Regions from separate parts of the Pseudoalteromonas sp. BSi20439 genome, predicted to be linked through region 1. Evidence: predicted binding sites of a transcription regulator. Region 1 holds the regulator's gene; each other region holds the start of a gene.
What was found. The regulator sigma-54, encoded in region 1, starts transcription at its own class of promoters, with help from an activator protein. The targets are predictions, from matches to a motif close to GTTGGCACGNNNNTNGNNT.
Positions count from the first base shown of each region.

Region 2: the regulator sigma-54 is predicted to act here: its motif matches at 1,786-1,804, upstream of P20439_RS12305 (TorF family putative porin).
Region 3: the regulator sigma-54 is predicted to act here: its motif matches at 2,868-2,886, upstream of fliE (flagellar hook-basal body complex protein FliE).
Region 4: the regulator sigma-54 is predicted to act here: its motif matches at 1,820-1,838, upstream of P20439_RS04335 (EF-hand domain-containing protein).

Region 1 is NZ_BADW01000055.1:40,805-45,568, forward strand. It holds gene rapZ (RNase adapter RapZ) at 1-655, opposite strand, end outside; gene ptsN (PTS IIA-like nitrogen regulatory protein PtsN) at 675-1,127, opposite strand; gene hpf (ribosome hibernation promoting factor) at 1,132-1,419, opposite strand; gene P20439_RS05380 (RNA polymerase factor sigma-54) at 1,446-2,945, opposite strand; gene lptB (LPS export ABC transporter ATP-binding protein) at 3,280-4,005, opposite strand; gene lptA (lipopolysaccharide transport periplasmic protein LptA) at 4,002-4,541, opposite strand; gene lptC (LPS export ABC transporter periplasmic protein LptC) at 4,531-4,764, opposite strand, start outside.
Region 2 is NZ_BADW01000147.1:10,998-15,761, forward strand. It holds gene P20439_RS12295 (AsmA family protein) at 1-182, opposite strand, end outside; gene P20439_RS12300 (hypothetical protein) at 450-1,613, shown strand; gene P20439_RS12305 (TorF family putative porin) at 1,906-2,583, shown strand; gene P20439_RS12310 (hypothetical protein) at 2,945-3,610, shown strand; gene P20439_RS12315 (YIP1 family protein) at 3,873-4,583, shown strand; gene P20439_RS12320 (efflux RND transporter periplasmic adaptor subunit) at 4,633-4,764, shown strand, end outside.
Region 3 is NZ_BADW01000067.1:579-5,342, forward strand. It holds gene P20439_RS06235 (DNA-3-methyladenine glycosylase I) at 1-105, opposite strand, end outside; gene P20439_RS06240 (PAS domain-containing sensor histidine kinase) at 235-1,347, shown strand; gene P20439_RS06245 (sigma-54 dependent transcriptional regulator) at 1,344-2,768, shown strand; gene fliE (flagellar hook-basal body complex protein FliE) at 2,926-3,258, shown strand; gene fliF (flagellar basal-body MS-ring/collar protein FliF) at 3,279-4,764, shown strand, end outside.
Region 4 is NZ_BADW01000047.1:71,842-76,605, forward strand. It holds gene P20439_RS04315 (amidohydrolase) at 1-466, opposite strand, end outside; gene P20439_RS04320 (hypothetical protein) at 673-909, opposite strand; gene P20439_RS04325 (EF-hand domain-containing protein) at 918-1,154, opposite strand; gene P20439_RS04330 (hypothetical protein) at 1,311-1,538, opposite strand; gene P20439_RS04335 (EF-hand domain-containing protein) at 1,551-1,784, opposite strand; gene P20439_RS04340 (HAMP domain-containing sensor histidine kinase) at 2,089-3,543, shown strand; gene P20439_RS04345 (hypothetical protein) at 3,545-4,078, shown strand; gene P20439_RS04350 (sigma 54-interacting transcriptional regulator) at 4,081-4,764, shown strand, end outside.

The DNA of each region.
Region 1 (4,764 bases):
TAAATTTTTGTACTATGCTGTGGCTGGCTAGGTAGTCTTTTACCGGTTGATCTAGCCCTGTGAGTGGCTTAAGTTCAGGCTCCCAATGCGGGTTTGGTAAAAATCGGGCATCGAATACGTAATCTGCTTCTTTGGGTATACCGTGCTTAAAACCAAATGACTCAAAGGTAATGATCAGTTGTTTGTCTTTTTTACCGAGTATTTTTTCACGGATAGACTCAGCCAGCTGATGCACACTTAAATCAGTGGTATCAATCATATGATCAGCATGATTGATCAAAACATCCAGTAGTTGTTTTTCTTTTTTTATTGCTAAATCAAGCGGTAGAGAATCAATAGAAAGAGGGTGAAGACGCCTAGTTTCCGAAAAGCGTTTAATTAATGTTTGATCGTCACTGTCTAAATAAAACACCGTTGGTTTAGTGAAACCAGGTAAATATTCAATGATTTCATTAAACTGTTGCTGCTCTTTAGGTAAGTTACGCACATCAACACTTACGGCAATTTTGTTGTAGCTGTCGGAAACACTTCGAACAAGAGATGGTAATAAATTTAAAGGAATATTATCTACACAATAATAACCTAAATCCTCAACAACCCGTAACGCAACAGATTTACCAGAACCTGAGCGACCACTTATAATTATTAATTCCATTTATCACCCTTTATTGTTACTACGGTTGACTGACAATGACTTGGTACAGCTCATTGTCGGATTTTGCCGCCCGTAATTGCTTACAAAATTCTTTATCGTTGAGCTTATCTGCAATGGTAGCTAAGGTCTTTAAATGCTGTTGATTGTCACCGTCGGGGACAATTAAGGCAACAAAAATGTCGACCGGTCGGTTATCTATCGCATCAAAATTAATAGCCGTTTCGCTCACCAGTATAAGTGCAAGAGGCTCTTGTGCACCACTCATACGACCATGTGGAATTGCAATTCCTCGGCCTATACCTGTGCTCCCTAGCTTTTCTCTAGCGGTTAACGCGTTGAGAATATCTTGTTGGGTTAAATAGGGCAGTTTATTGTGAGCCAATTCACTGATAAATTCTAAAATTCTTTTTTTACTATTAAAAAGGACCGCAGCTTTACTGCAGTCCTGACAGATAAGTGAGCTTAGTTTCATAGTGTTAGTGTCGAGCAAGTTTCTCTTTGTGTTTAATTACTTGACGATCTAGCTTGTCAATCAGCGAGTCTATAGCGGCATACATATCTTGATGTTCAGTAGAGGCAAAAATTTCAGCGCCACTAACATGAACGGTTGCTTCAGCTTTTTGGTTTAGTTTTTCTACATCGAGAATAACATGCACATTCGTTATGTGATCAGTGTGCCTCTGCAGCTTTGCAAATTTACTATTTACGTAGTCTCTAAGCGAGTCAGTAATATCTACATGGCGACCAGTTAAGTTCAGTTGCATAAACATTTTCCTCTTTGTTGTACGCCTTAAATCAAACTTTTTCGTTGATTCGACGGGGGAATAGCTAGAGATTCGCGATATTTTGCAATAGTTCTCCTTGCTACTTTAATTCCTTGCTCTGCCAATATATCTGCAATTTTACTATCACTCAATGGTTTAGCTGAGTTTTCTGCCGCGATTAATTTTTTAATTAATGCGCGAATTGCTGTTGATGAACATTCGCCACCGTTTTCAGTGCTTACATGGCTTGAAAAGAAATATTTAAGCTCAAAAATACCCCGTGGTGTATGCATGTATTTTTGCGTAGTAACACGCGAAATAGTCGATTCGTGCATTTCTACCATTTCTGCCACATCATTAAGCACCATAGGCTTCATCGCCTCAGGACCATGTTCAAAAAAGGCCTGTTGCTGTTGCACAATACAGTTAGTTACTTTAAGTAGCGTGTCGTTTCTACTTTCTAGACTTTTTATAAACCATTTTGCTTCTTGCAAGTGTGAGCGAATAAACTGGCTATCACCACTTGATTTAACAGTACGTGACATAGCCGCATATTGGCTGTTTACCCTAATTTTAGGCATGCTATCAGGGTTTAGTTCAACCACCCAACGCCCTTTAATTTTTTTAACCGACACATCAGGAATAACATACTCTGACTCTTCTCTGACAATAGTGTCTGCCGGTTTTGGGCTAAGGGTATGAATTAACGTCATGATCTCTTTAAGCTCATCTTCTTTGAGCTTAGTTTTTTTCATTAACGTGCGATAATCACGTGCCGCTAGTAAATCAATATGATCGGTTAAAATCATTTTTGTTTCGTTTAAAAAAGGCGTGTCTTTATCAAATTGATTAAGTTGAATACACAAACACTCTTGTAAACTACGCGCGGCTATTCCTACTGGATCAAATAATTGAATACGCTTTAATACCGCTTCTATTTCATCAAGTTCAACTTCATCTTCGTCGTCGTTTTCTTGATTAAAGCTTTCTAAAATTTCTTCACAGCTAAGGGTTAAAATACCTGAGTCGTCCACGGCTTCTACTATTGCAATCGCAATGGCTTCATCTGTAGGACTAAATGGCGTCAGTTGCAATTGCCACATTAAATATTCATGCAGCGTTTCAGTTGAAGAGCCTTGATAAATTGATTCATCTTCAGGCATCGGTCCCGATGAAGAGGCAGGTGCTGCGCTCATGTATTCATCCCATGTAACGTCCATTGCCATATCATCGCTAATGGTGTCTTTGCTCATGGCTTCGCCGCTGTCTTGCTCATACTCGCTAGGTTTTTCGTCAGCTGAAGCACTTAGCGTTGATTCATCGTTATCGGCTTTTTGTTCGTTTTTACCCGCAGCATCTTCGCTGTAATCTTGTTCTTCAACTTCAAGCAAGGGATTGCTATCGAGCGCTTCTTGAATTTCTTGCTGGAGATCCAATGTACTGAGCTGCAATAAGCGAATTGCTTGTTGCAACTGTGGAGTCATTGTAAGTTGCTGGCCCATGCGCAGCTGTAATGATTGCCTCATTTATCTCTAACAATCCTTTTAAATTACGGTCTGTTGACCTTTACGGATTAAAATTTGTTCAAACTAGGGGCGGTTTAATCGCGGCGCGAGGTTTGTAACCTAGTGGGCTAAGTCAAAACCGAGCAACAAAAAGTAAATCGTCCCTAGGCAGAACCCGAAGGCCAGCGCCTGTTTGGCATTGATGCTGCGTTATCGCCTATTTATGGGGAATACCACATCACATAGGCTCTGCCTTGCCTAAATACCAAACAGACTGCTGCAAATTCAACCTTGAAAGGTCAACAGACCTAAGTATAATTAATCTTAGCAGATGCTTAGTGGAATAACACAAATATTAGAGCTTGAACTGCTCGCCCAAATAAACATCGCGTACTGTTTTATCGTTTAATACGTAATCTGGAGTGCCTGATGCAATTAACTCCCCATGAGAAACTATGTAGGCTTTTTCACAAACATCAAGTGTTTCGCGTACGTTGTGATCTGTGATCAATACGCCAATCCCTCGATTTTTAAGATGCTCTATGATCTTTTTAATATCTAATACAGAGATAGGATCAACCCCTGCAAAGGGTTCGTCTAATAGTATAAATTTAGGATTTGCTGCTAATGCCCGGGCAATTTCAACACGGCGGCGTTCACCGCCTGACAGAGCCATACCTTGGCTGTCACGAATATGCTGAATGCTAAATTCATCAAGTAAATTATTTAAGGTATCTTCACGTTGTTGTTTATTAAGCTCTTTACGTGTTTCTAAAATAGCCATTAAGTTTTGGTAAACCGTCAGCTTTCTAAAAATCGATGATTCTTGTGGTAAGTAACCAATCCCTAGGCGAGCTCGGCTGTGCATTGGTAATAAAGTGATATCTTGATCATCTATTGATATTTTACCTTTATCGCTCGGTACAAGCCCTACAATCATGTAAAAGGTCGTGGTTTTACCTGCGCCATTGGGGCCAAGTAAACCGACAATACTGCCAGCTTCGACTTCTAGGCCAACATTTTTCACCACTTCACGGCCTTTATAGCTTTTTGCTAATAGCTCTGCTTTTAATGTGCTCATGGTTGGCCTTTATCGTCTTCTTTTTTGTTTTCAACAGGCACCAAAATGGTGTGTACACGATCGGTTGAATTTTCATCTTTTTCTGCGCTAATCAACTGCTGCTCTATATCGTAGGTGATACTTTTAGCGGTAATTTTTTGACCTGCTTGAGCGATGCTGGCATCACCGATTAAGGTTAAAAAACGTTGCGATACATCATAGCGAACTTCATTGGCACTGGCGCTCATGATGGTGCCATCAGCTTGTGTTTCTTCAAAGTAAGCAGGGCTACCTGTGGCAATTAAAAGTTGCTTATTCTCGCCTAAGTCATCACGTTTATGTACTTCTAAACGATCGGCGGTAATGCGGCGATTACCATGAATAATTTCAACATTCTTTTCAAAAATGCCCACGTTTTCTTTTAATTGACCTTCCTGTCTGTCAGCACTAATTGAAATTTGATTAGCCACAGGGGCTTCAACGGCCTCCTCTGCATGGCTATGAAATGCAATCAGTAGTGAAGGAACAATTAAAATTTTAAATAGGTTATTGGTCATAATATAGGGTTCGCGTATGGTTAATAAGTTTAATCACTTCGGTTTTTAAATCGGCTTCAAGGCCTTTACCGATGATTTTTAAATTAGGTCCTGTAATAACGACTGGCTGCTGTGACTGCATAGTGAGTAGTTTTATATCTACATTGATGCTATCGGCTGTGATCGTATCGATCATTGCGTTATCGACTAAATTTAGCGCTTTCACATTACCCTCTAACACCAG
Region 2 (4,764 bases), on a different contig from region 1:
AATGCAGGAAATACACTGAGGGTTTTATCGCCCTTTATCGTTAATGTTCGCCCGGTTGTTTTTTCTACCTGCTCAGACACTTTATTAAAAATGGTATCGGTAGGAATTAAAAAAGGTGCAGCAACAATTAACGCTATGCATAGCAATAATATGACACCAATAACTTTAAATAAGGTTTTCATGATCATCCTTTCAAACGTGCAAATAATGTTCTTATCATAGCGGGAGTTAGCGCCAAAAGCATTGTTAAATAAATAAAAAATGTATTAACTATAGCTCTTCTCTTTCTAAATCAGGTTTTGAAGGCTCACTTTAACAAACTTAAAGATTCATGCTCCTGATTACATTGATGCAATTGTTCGGTATGATGCGCGCCCCTGTTGTATTTAGCCTAAATAAGCTAAAATAAAGCGACTAAAAAGTATATCTAACCGGAGAGTCTACAAGGCATGAAGAAACTGCTAATTTCACCGTCAAAAATGGCATTAGGCGAGCAAGAAAGTCAAATTTATCAAAATATTCTGAAGCAATCTTCAGAGCTAAGCCTAAACCTGATGGCTGTGAAAGTGGAAAACCATCCAGAAGACTTTTTAGGTTGGTGTTACGAGCTATTAAATGCAAGCCGCGACCGTATTAATTACGACTTACTCGAAACCCAACAATTACCATTATTAAAAAAGTTGCATGACCAACTTATTACAGCCATTAGCTTTTTACAGTTAAAAACATTACGGGTAGCACCTTGGCCAGTAGTGAGTATGTTTGTAGATCAACATAAAGAACTGGTGGCACTTGATGAGCAGCTACGTTTAACTACTTATATTGCAGGCCTACGTGAAAAGCCGTTAAAAGAGATGATCCCTGAAGACTTACTCGCTTTTAGCGGTAAGCATATGGCATCACTCGATCCGAGTACTTATAACTTTGATGTAGAATGGTTTGCCTCTACCAAAAGCGCCAAAGGTTTTCACCAGATGCTGGCTGACCTGCCAGGTGCCTTCGACGATGCGCTTAGCAACATTCCACTTGAGGGTGATGTAGCCCAAACAAATTATCAGCAATTTGTAGTTGCTTACTTGAGTGCATTTAATGGTAGTGATGAAAAACCAACACTGGCACCTGCCACCCGCTTATTAGCAATGCGCCGCCCTGATGTATTTACACCAATAAGCAATAGCCGCTTAGATGCACTTTGCTCAGCTTTAGGTATCACCAAATTAAATAACCGCGACTTTGAGCGTTATTGGCAAGATGTAGTACAAAGTATTCACGCTATGTCATGGTTTAAAATGGCCAATGCTGGTAGTGAACTAGAAACACAGTTGGTGGATATTAAAGCGCTTATACCTTGCTTTTTCTATTATGCAGATACTAATACTGCAGATAACTCTAACTACATTAAGCTACTTAATAAACCTACACGTAGCACTTCTAGCAGCAGTAAAGCGCCACGCCGAGGCAAAGAATCTGCTGAGATTTTAGTGGATCGCGCGCTTGCTGCTGATGATATTCCAGAACATATTCGTGCTAAACGTGACTCTATTATTAGCGAAGTACAAAAAGGCCGCGGTGTTAACGAAACAATTACCCTAATGCGTGCCATTTTTGGTTAATTAACCCACAAGAAAAATAAAATAGCCTAGCAGCGCTTTGATGGTGCAGCTAGGCTATTTTTTGCACCAGCAAAGTGAACCTGCTAAATAATTACTTTTCTATCCCTACCTCATATTATTTTCAATACATTGTTTTAAATAGTAAAAATAATTTATAAACGAATAAGTTTAATTTGGCACACACAGTGCAAATACCCCATTAGTAACATAATAAAATGCCGCCAAACAAAAGGTTGTAGTCGTTCATAATAAAAAGCCTTGGCGTGCAAAATCATACAATGGGAAATGAGACATGCTAAAACTACAAAAAACAATATTGATCAGTGCATTGGCATTAACAGGAATGACATCAACTACTGCATTTGCTGAAGTAACAGCAAATGCAGCAGCCACTTCAAACTACTTATGGCGCGGACAAGAGCAAACTGGTGGCGATGCTGCTGTATCTGGCGGTATTGATTACGCTAATGAATCTGGCTTTTATGCGGGTACTTGGGCGTCAAATGCGTCTTGGGCCGATGAAATGACCTACGAACTAGACTTATACGCCGGTTTTGGCGGCGCAATTAATGAAAGCGTGAGTTATGACGTAGGGTATATCTATTATGCGTATCCTGATGCGGCATCAGGTGCCGATGCTGATTTTTCAGAAGTTTATGGCAGCATTAGTGTGCAAGGTTTTACATTTGGTGCAGCCGTACTTGCAACATCTGCAGCCAGTTGTGATGGTACTGATTTTGGTGATTCATTGTATTTAAATGCCGATTACAGCTTCGCTGTTGGTAGCAATGGCACAGAAATGGCGCTACACATAGGGCATTACTCAGGCGATTTCATCGGTGATGATAATATTATTGATTATGGTGTATCGGTGTCTAAAGATGGTTTTACTTTTGGCCTATCAGATAACGACATGGACGGCTCAGATGTAAAAGCTTATGTAGCCTACGCTGTCGACTTTAACCTATAAAAAGAATGTGTTACTTGCTGCAACACTAAGGGCCGAAAGGCCCTTTCTCATGTTTAAACTACCTAAAAAAGTTGTTTACAAAAAACAATAAGATAACATTTAAATTCTAAATCACGATTAAGGATTATTATAAATTTATCAAAGACATTTACCGCTATTTTAGCACTTACTCTAATTACAATGAGCTGATTAAGTTATGCAACCATGACATGCAGTTGCACATCAGGTAGCATGACCGTTGTGCATGATGGCAATACTGTTAGTTACTCTTGCTCTGATGGTGGTCGTGTTACTTGCATGATAAAGTAAAGTTAAGCGTTATTTAGAAAGGCGTATGCCTTTCTCTTCTAAGGATAGTAAAATGAAATACGTATTTTTAATTGCACTTGTTATTGTCACCGCTGTAGGTATTAGTATTTTAAATACAGAGCAGCCTTCAAAACCTCCGCTAACCCACATACAATCAACTGATGAAGCAGTTCTTAGTAATGAAAACGCTAAGCCTCCAATTGAGCCAAATACCCTATTAAGTAAAGCCTCTGCACCATCTGTCAAACAGCACAAAGTTGTAGATCAAAAAGTGGCAACGATATCTAAATCATCTACTTCAAACCCTCATGTTTTCTCTGAAGAGTTTGTTTCAACTGAGGATGGAAAAGAATTTGTTTCAAAAAAAGCATTGGACGACGTATTTAAAAATGATACTTCAATATTACTGCAGCGCATGTCTGATATTGAATACTCTGAAATAGCACAAATACGTAAAGATAAGCTAAATGAGTTTATTCTAAATGAATTAAAAGACGTGACTATTTTACAGCAAGATCTCGAGTGTGCAGGGAAGGTTTGCGCACTAGAACTTACTTATACACAAAGTAGTAATCAAGCATCTATTGAGACTCTTTCAAGTTTTTCTAAAAACTATTCTTTTCAGCAATTTACTGAAACCGAAAATGGTGATAAAAAACTCAAAGCACTATACATCGCAACAGATAACCCTAGCGGTTTAAGTTTATCTGATAGCTAATTAGATAAATGGCTGTATTTACCTCAAATACAGCCACATAACAATTAAATTTCACTCCTGATTAATCAACATATTGAAACTACCTAATAGCTATAGAGCTTAGTAATACGCACTTTACACTCTACTTTTTATAACACACCACCTTTTGTTAACAATCGGTTACAATTGAGTGAAATTAGTACCTGCTTTTTCCTATATTATTAATCTACTCATTGGTATCAATTGTTTACCAACCCACAAATAGGTTATTAAGGAAATAATAATGAAGTCATCTAACGCGCTTTCTGCTTGTATCGATATTTTTATCAGCCCAAGCAAGGCTTTTAACGGGCTAAAAGAAGCTAAAGGCTGGTCTTGGCTTGCTTTTGCACTTCTCGCACTTACTCTTGCAGCCTCTGCTTATACATTTTATGCCACTGCAGACTCACAATTTATTTTAGACCAGCAGGTTGCTGCAGCGAGTGTGGATGCCACAATCGGCGAGAAAAAAATGATTCGTCAAAGTATGGAACAAAGCCTCGATAACCAAGTGTGGTTTGCAATTGGTGGTGGGATTTTCGGCCTTCTTTTTATTAATGCACTCCTATCTGGGTATTATATGCTGATATCCAAGCAAGACCCTGATGCTAATTACGGCTATGGTGCGTGGTATGGTTTTGGTGTTTGGAGCATGATGCCGATGGTTATTTCAAGTTTAGGTGTTGTTGCGCTAGTTCTTACAGCCAGTAACAATGAATTACCTATTAGTTTGTTTAATTATGCATCGATAAATCAGTTATTGCTGGGGTTAGAGCTTGGGGATAGCTTTTACACCATGATGGAAAGTTTAAGTATTTTTAGTCTTTGGAGCATAGCTTTGGTTGCTATTGGCCTAAAATGTTGGACTAATTTCAGCTTTAATAAAGCACTTCTTTTTGCGGCGCTACCGACCATTATGATTTACAGCATCTGGACAATTATTATTGTTGCTTAAAGGAATGTAGGTAAACTTTTTTGCCTACTCATTAAATACGGAAATAAAAATGAAAAAAGCGATTATCATTACCCTAGCAATTGCAGCTTTTATTGCTCTTATTGTATCAAAGCAAATTACTGGCGATGAAAAAGCACCAGAAGTAAATGTTGCACAGGTTGAGCAAGGTAGTATTGCAGAC
Region 3 (4,764 bases), on a different contig from region 1:
GTGATCGTTATACACAGGTACGCCCCATTCATGGTCATGGTAATCCACGTAGTCTGGTTTTGAAGTATCTAACCATGGACAGCGATACTGAGCTTCCTCTTTCATGCTTATTCCTTAGCGCGTCATTTTTACGGCACGTATTTTAACTGTTTAAATTGTTGATATTATAAGGAAATAATTTTGGTACATATTGTGCATTATCCAGTGTATCTACATTATTTTAGAGAGTTGATTATGGCCCTTGCAAGTGTGCTAAAACCTCAGTTTATTTCTGCTAATCAGTATAACCCATGTTTACTGCAAGAGGAGTATGTTGGTGAGTTGAGTGATTTGCGTCAACAAGCAAGTTGGCTCTCTCATCTGGTTGATACCATGCCTGCGGGCGTGATTGTACTTGATGGTAAAGGAATGATCGCTAAGGCAAACCAAATAGCTATCGATATGCTCGGCGAGCCATTAGAAGGAGAGAAGTGGTTTAGCGTTATTCAGCGCTCATTTCGTCCTCATCAAGATGATGGTCATGAAGTGTCGTTAAAAGATGGACGCTTAATAAAGCTCGATATTACTGCACTCGCGCCTGAGCCTGGGCAACTTATACTAATGACCGATTTAACCGAAACCCGACGCTTACAAAAGCGAGTCGCGCATATGCAGCGTTTAAGTGCCTTAGGTAAAATGGTGGCGTCTTTGGCTCATCAAGTACGCACACCGTTATCAGCGGCTATGTTGTATGCTGCAAATTTAGGCTCAAAACGCTTACCCGAAGCTTCTCGCGGCAGTTTTCATACTAAATTAATGTCACGTTTAAAAGATTTAGAAACCCAAGTAAACGACATGCTGTTATTTGCTAAAAGTGGTGATCAGCAAGTTGTTGAGCAAGTGTCGATGCAACAGCTACTAAGTGAAGTTAAAGCCGGTGCCGATGCTATGGTAGCGCTCAATGATAGCGAATTAAATGTGAGCTTACCTGAACCCGATATTGAAATTATGGGTAACAAAACAGCATTGGCAAGCGCAATTCAAAACCTAATTCATAATAGTATTCAAGTCATTGGCAGTGGTGCACAAGTACATCTTAGTGCTTTGCGTGATACGCAAGACCCTGATTATGTCCGCATTAGTGTTAGTGATAATGGCCCTGGGATTGACTTAGCGCAAAGCGAAAAAATATTTGAACCCTTTTATACCACTAAAAGCCAAGGTACTGGTTTAGGACTTGCCGTTGTAAGTTCAGTGGCCAGTGCACATCAGGGACGTGTTGAAGCAAACAACAACCCACAAGGGGGAGCAATTTTTAGTATGTTGCTACCTATTAGTGTCACATCTAAATTAGGGGAGTCACAATGAGTAACACTATTTTAGTTGTAGAAGATGACGCCGGACTTCGTGAAGCATTAATTGATACGCTTGAAATGTCAGGTATAGCCTGTATGGCCGCCAATAGTGCCGAGCAAGCCATGGTGCTACTAAAAAAAGAAGCATTTTCATTGGTGGTCAGTGATGTACAAATGGGCGCAATGAGCGGCTTGGATTTATTACGTAGTATTAAATTAAATTACCCTGATTTACCCGTACTAATGATGACGGCCTACGCCACTATTGATGATGCTGTAGAGGCTATGCGTTTAGGCGCGATTGATTATATGGCTAAGCCATTTGCACCAGAAGTGCTATTGAATATGGTGAGTCGTTACTTACCAGAAAAAGAAAAAGAAACAGACGGGCCCATTGTCGCCGATCCTAGTAGTATTCAATTACTCGAACTTGCTAATAAAGTTGCTCGTTCAGATGCCAGTGTGATGGTGCTTGGGCCAAGTGGCTCTGGTAAAGAAGTACTGGCGCGTTATATTCATGACAAATCAAAACGCTGTAATGAACCGTTTGTTGCGATTAACTGTGCTGCTATTCCTGAAAATATGCTCGAAGCCACTTTATTTGGTTATGAGAAAGGCGCGTTTACCGGTGCTATTCAAGCTTGCCCTGGTAAGTTTGAACAAGCACAGGGCGGTACTATTTTACTTGATGAAATCACCGAAATGGATTTAGGCCTGCAAGCCAAGCTGTTACGTGTACTACAAGAGCGTGAAGTTGAGCGTTTAGGTGGTCGTAAAACCATTGCACTGGATGTACGTGTGCTTGCCACAAGTAACCGAGAGTTAAAAGAAGCGGTTGCTGAAAACCAGTTCCGCGAAGATTTATACTATCGACTCAATGTTTTCCCACTGCTGTGGCGACCACTGTGTGAGCGCCCAGGGGACATTATAGTGTTGGCTAAACATTTGATTGAACGTCACTTAAGTAAAAGCAAAGAGCCAATGGCGTATTTAGATAGCAGTGCAGAGCAAAAACTGCTTAGCCATAGCTGGCCCGGTAACGTACGCGAACTAGATAACGTTATTCAGCGAGCATTAATTTTACGCAGTGGGAATAGTATTGATGAGCATGCTATTTTTATCGAAAATCTAGCTCCAACGCATTTTGTGGCAGAAACTAAAGCTGACATTGAGCCTGTAAAAAGTAGTCTCAGTAACGCTTATTATGATGAAAAAGCAGCGCCTGCAGATGAGCAAAAAAATGATTTGTTAGCCGTCGATACTGGTAGTTACAAAGATGAGCTTAAAGATAAAGAACATCGTATTATTTTAGAAACCTTGGCACGCTGCCAAGGAAAACGTAAAGAGGTCGCCGAAACCTTAGGTATTAGCCCGCGTACTTTACGCTACAAATTAGCACAAATGCGTGATTTAGGTATTTCCCTCCCAGCATAACCCCCATAAGCCCTAAGTTCAATCACTTGAATTTAGGGCTGTCAAAACTCTGACTGCTTAATTATTTTACTTAAAGCGTTGTTTTAATTGATTTTAATTTTTGGCATGTTTTGTGCTTTATTCTCTTTAAGAGTTTACTGCATTATCAGAGACAATTATGAAAATTCAAAACAGTGCTTTATTTCAAGAAATGCAATCAATGGCTGCAGAAGCCACACGTAGTAATCAAGTTAATAACTTGCCAACGCAAGTGCAATCAACCTCTACAGCACAGTTTGGTGACATGTTGAGTAATGCCCTTAATACAGTGCATGAACTTCAGCAAGACGCAGGGCAAAAAGTAAAAGCGGTAGAGAATGGCGACAGAAGCGTGTCACTTGCCGAGGCTATGATTGCTTCGCAAAAGTCTTCTGTGGCATTTGAAGCTACGGTACAGGTTCGTAATAAGCTTGTTGAGTCTTATAAAGAAATTATGAACATGCCTGTTTAATTAGGTAGTGGAGAATTATTGTGGCGCAATCTAATCAATCTACAGATCTGGCACTTGCTGATGGCATGATGGAGCAAAGTGAAAACGAAGATCAACAAGAGCAAAAATCAGGCTATTTCAGTGCCCTTGGCGGTGTTGATGTTTTACGTCAAATTACCCTGATTGTTGCATTAGCTATTTGTTTAGCCATTGCTATTTTCGTTATTATTTGGGCTCGTCAGCCAGATATGCGCCCTTTAGGTAAAATGCAAACTGAAGAGTTAATAGAAACACTCGACTTTTTAGATGCACAAAAAATTGACTACCAACTTGATGGCAATGTGGTCTCGGTGGATGAAACTGAATATCAAAATATCAAGTTATTGATGACCCGTGAAGGTTTAGATCAAGGGCCTACATCAGGTAGCGACATTATTATGCAAGACATGGGGTTTGGGGTAAGCCAACGTTTAGAACGTGAGCGCCTTAAACATGGCCGTGAGCAACAACTTGCCCGTACTATAGAAGAGCTAAATAATGTTACTCGCGCCAAAGTATTGTTAGCTATTCCCAAAGAAAATGTATTTGCCCGTAGAGAGAAAAAACCCTCTGCGACTGTTGTACTTACTCTTAAACGCGGTCGCTCTCTAGATGGCGAAGAAGTTGACTCGGTTGTTGATATGATAGCTTCAGCGGTACAAGGGCTTGAGCCTTCGCGCGTTACTGTGACCGATCAAAATGGTCGTTTATTAAATTCAGGCTCGCAAACCTCTTTAGCTGCACGCTCGCGTAAAGAATACGATATAGAACGTAAACGTGAGCAAGAATACCTAGAAAAAATCGACAGTATTTTGATCCCCGTGGTTGGATTAGGTAATTACACCGCACAAGTAGATTTAAGTATGGACTTTAGTGCGGTAGAAGAAACACAAAAACGTTACAACCCAGATTTACCTGCGGTAAGAAGTGAAACGACCTTTGAAGAAAATAATATTGGTGGCCTAGCGGTTGGTATTCCAGGCGCGCTGACTAATCAGCCACCAGTTAACTCAACTATTCCTGAAGATGCGATGGCGGGCGGTGCAGGCACTGCAACCTCACCGAGTAGAACTCACAAAGAAGCCACTCGTAACTATGAACTCGATACCACTATTTCACATAAGCGTCAGCAAACCGGTGTGATCCGCAGAATAAGTGTGTCCGTGGCGGTCGATTACTTACCTACGGTGGGTGAAAATGGTGAAACAACCATGACACCACGCTCGGTAGAAGCTTTGTCAAATATTCGTCGCTTGTTACAAGGTGGCGTAGGCTTTGATATGCAACGTGGCGATGCTCTTGAAGTAGTAACCGTGCCATTCGTTCGTGAAGACTCAGCGCTTGATTTTGAATTGCCTTTATGGGAACAAGACTGGTTTATGAAAATGATGCGCTTAGTATTAGGTGCGCTGGTTATTATTGTACTGATATTAGCTGTTGTTAAACCTATGCTTAAACGCTTAATTTACCCAGATAATACACTTGAAG
Region 4 (4,764 bases), on a different contig from region 1:
TGTCTAAATCAGCGGCTGTAGGAAAGCGGGTGTTTGACCATAGTTCTTGATTCCAGCCCCGACCAATGATCCAACCTTCTTTATCTTTAGCAAATTCGCTGAGCTTAGCGGTTATTTCATCTACCGACTTAGCACCGCGCACATCAAGTTGCGACAAGTTATTACCCAGTCCGATGACATGTCCATGCGCATCAATGAGCCCTGGGAGTAAAGTTTTACCTTCTGCGTCAATTAGGGTTGCGCCGGGAAAGCTATTTTTTAAGTTGTCTGGACCGGTTTTAACTACTTTGCCATCTTTTATGACTAAGGTTGTAAATGTGTTTACTTCGCCATGGCGCATTTTTCCTTTATACAAAGGTGAGTAGCCATTGGCATTATAAATGACTTTAGTTTGTGCTATTGCCACGCTAGATAAGCCGCAAAGGCTTACTAGCAATATCGGTTTTATTAGTTTTTTCAGTTGCATAAGAGACATGTTGTTATTTTTTGTACTATCACAGTAGCAAACTCAAATTTAGAATACCAATAGCATAATTTATTAATAGTCGAATAAGCCCAGCTTTTAGCTAGAGCAAGTAACAAGTTAAGGGTAAATAGGCTGTGGGTTAACAAGGAGAGGTTTAACTTTCTCAAGCTTGAGAAACTTAACCAAGCTTTACTTGAGGGGGCTATTTATTTACTGGCGTACAAACTGTATTCGCTTAATGACAATTGTGTGTCTTTATCACGGTCGTAACTGCTAAAGCGTGACCACAAAGCAGGATCACTGGCGGTTTCAGAGCGAGTCAAAAAGCCATCCTGATTGCGGTCAAGTTTTTCAAACTTTTCGTCAATATAGCTGCTTGTCGCAAAACTCATACAGCTAAAAACAGTGAGTGTTAGTAAAATAATATAGTGGATAGGTTTCATCTAAATACTCAGTACAGGTTATTGGTTAGGTAGTTTTTAAACTCAGTTAAAGAAATTCTGTTATCTTGATTTTCATCCCAATTTGAGAATGAGTTTAATAGCTGAGGCTGAGCAGCAAGCTCGCTATGGGTTAAATACCCGTCATTATTTGTATCTAAATGCTCAAAGCGTTGCTTTACATCAAGTGCGAATGCACTTTGGCTGATAAAAAGTAAAGCACCAATAAAAGGAAGCAGTATTCTCATAGTTGGCGTTCCAAGGTGTATTTTAATTGCTGGCAGTATTGAAAGAAAGCACTTGCCATAATTTAACTCCCAACATTAAATCCGTTTACACACTCCCTCAGGGATTATGGCAAATGCTTTTAACTCTATAATATAAAACTTAACTTGAATCTAAACTTAAGGTTTAAAGTTTTCGAACTCTTTTTTAGAAATCATCTCGTTATTGTCTTTGTCTAAATCAGTAAACTGCTTGAGTAACTGTTTATCTTGTTTTGCTTCTGTGAGCGATATTTGGCCGTCCATATTTTTATCTAAATGCATAAAACGTACGTTTAACGACGATGCCAATGCCGTTGCACTAATAGCTAAAAATAGCAGTGAAAAAGCACCAATCAATTGTTTCATAAATATACTCCTTTATTTTACAAACTGTTTAAATTCATCGAACGATAATTGTCCGTCTTCATTTTTATCTATTTGTGCAAAATTCTCATGCAGTAATGCATCTTCGCCAGCTTCCGCTTCACTTAATGTGCCGTTGCTGTCCTTATCTAAGCTGTAAAATGCTGTGTTCACATCAAGCGCAAATAAATGACTACTTGTGAAACATAACGCTATTAATACAGTAGATTTTAGATAACCTTTAGTCATTCCTTGGCCTTTAAAAATTAATATTTATAAGCGTATTACAATTATGGTGCCAGTTTTTATTTTCATTAAAAATCATATGGTTAAATTTATTCTGTGTTTTTAATGGGTAATATTTACCGACGGTTGTGTGTTTTATGCAACATTTTCTCAGTTAGGTTTTTTTATTGTTTTTAAATCAAGTGTTTAACTTGTCGCAATTTAGAGACGTTATGGCAATTTTATTCTCAAATAAGTACTTGGTTCAGCGAGTGTATAAGTTGAGCGCTTAATAATAGAGCGCTTAAAAGTAGTAAAGGATTAGTGTATGCCTGCAATCATGGCTGAAAAATATAAAGCATTGGTAAATTGGCGTCCTAATTTGATTGGCCAGTTTATAATGAGCATGCTGTTGTCACTATTGCCTTTGTCTATTGTAGTTATTGTTTTTTTAAATGTACTAAATAAACAATTAGCGGTCACGCAGCAAATTGTCAGTAATAACTACCAAGTGACTAAGTCATTTAATGCACTTAAGCAAGAGCTCAACAGTTTAGAAAGGGCAACAAGGCAAAACTGGGTTTTAAAAAGCGATTCACTCGATGAGCTTATCGTGGATAAATGGCAGTCATCGCTGGATAATATAAATGAGCTTAAACAGCTTTCTAGCAACCAAAAAAATACTCAACAATGGCAACGGTTAACAGATACGCTAAAAACAGCGCATACCAAACTGGTGGTTGAAGCTCGTCAGCAAGCAGAATTGTTTGTGCCAATTAGTGAAATACTGGCAGAGCTAACGGTATGGCTGCGCGAAAACAATGAAGCCAAAATCACTCAAAACCAAGTTAAACTGACAAATTTACAAGCCTCCTTTATACACTGGTTAGTGGCACTTACGCCTTTAACCTTACTTGTTGGCGGTGGGTTTTTATGGCGTATAAGTGGCCGTTTAAAGGGCTTAACCTCTGTTATTGATAAATTAGGCCAAGGAGATTGGCAGCAAAAAATATCAGTGCAGGGATCAGCTGAACTCATTGAACTAGGTAACAAGTTGCAGTGGGTGCAAGCGCAATTGCATATGCTAGAGCAGCAAAAAGATACGTTTTTACGCCATGTTACTCACGAATTAAAAACGCCTTTGGCCTCTATGGTTGAGGGCACTGAATTATTAGCCGATGAAATTGTTGGGCCAATTAATAATGAGCAAAAAGCGGTGCTTGGATTGATCAGTCAATCTATGGTGCGATTACGCACTATGATAGACAGTTTATTAAGTTATAACGCCATTCGAACCAGTAAAGATAATGTTAGTGAAGTGGAATTTAACCAGCTGATTAAAAAAGTAAATAATCACTTTGAACATAGGTTAAATGCCCGAGAGCAGTCGCTTCTTTGGCACAATAGCTTACCGACAGTTGCACTGAAGTTACCGCGAGAATTAATTGAAATGATTTTAATTCAGTTAATCTCTAATGGTTTAAAGTTTTCACAGTCAAACCAAGAAGTGTCAATTAGCTTAAGTTTAGAAAGTAATGGCTTAATTATACAGGTCGCTGATGAGGGCTGTGGTATTAAAGAACATGAAAAAGAGCACGTTTTTGGCGCTTTTTATCAAGGTAAACACAGTAAAGAGATTAGTCTGCAAGGCAGTGGATTAGGCCTTACCATAGTCAAAGAGTCGGTTGAGCAGTTACAGGGGAAGTTAACTATTGAGCATAATGAGCCGCAAGGTTGTCGATTTAACATTGTCATTCCCTATAAAAATAAAGGAGTTAAATAATATGTCTGCGCGTTTAATGGCTATTTTATGGCTAACCAGCAGTCTCGTTTTTTTATCTGGGTGTGAATTAACCAACACTCAAACACCAGCTAAACCTGAGTTAATAGCTCAAACTCAGCCCGATAATAAAAGCAACCAGCCCAATCCAAAGCCGCGGCCAAAAGTAGCTCTTATGTATCCGCCCGCAGCGCAAGTGATTGCATGGCATGCCCATCAGTGTGGTGGCTTTAAATTAACGCCTAACAATAAAGCTTACTTAGGGGAGCAAGCACTGAAGGCATTTTTTAATACTGCATGCGTTAACCTTAGTCGCGACCCTGATACTGTTATGAGTCAATTACTTAAGCTAGATCAGGCGTACTATTGGCCAGATGATATAAAGCACTATTTATGGCTGCAAAAACAGCAGGTATTAATGCAAATAAATGCAAAAAAACAACAGCAAGCATTAAACGCTGAAATGCAAAAAACCTTATCGTCATTAGCTGCAATTGAACAGCAACTTTTATTACGTGAAGAAACCAAGGAGCAGTAGCTATGTCAGTCACACTTCCATCAAGCGCTAAAGTTTTACTCGTTGATGACGATGCCAGCTTGCTGCAGTTACTGGCAATTCGAATTCAATCAAAAGGTTATGAAGTAACAACCTGTGATAGTGGCATGAACGCCTTACAACTACTCAAAAGCCAAGTATTTGATGCGGTGATCACCGATTTAAGAATGGATGAAATGGATGGAATGGCACTGCACCGACAATTGCAAAGCCGCTACCCAGCACTACCTGTAATTATGATGACGGCTCATGGTTCAATTCCTGATGCGGTAGAGGCGACTAAGCAAGGCATATTTGCCTTTATTACTAAGCCAGTTGATAAAGACGAGCTATTCGATAGCTTAGCAAAAGCTATAGAAATACATGGAGTGAATAATGATGATATTACTCCGCAAAGCAATATTGTTACTCGCAGTGGCGCTATGTTGCATTTGCTAGAGCAAGTTAAATTACTAGGTCCTACTCAGGTAAATGTACTTATCTCTGGTGCCAGTGGTACAGGTAAAGAACTGCTCGCACAGGCAATTCATCAGCACAGCCATGTTAATGATGGCCCGTTTGTGGCTATTAACTGTGGTGCAGTCCCTGGTGAGTTATTAGAGTCGGAGTTATTTGGTCACAAAAAAGGCGCATTTACAGGGGCGGTAAAAGATCACCAAGGCCTGTTT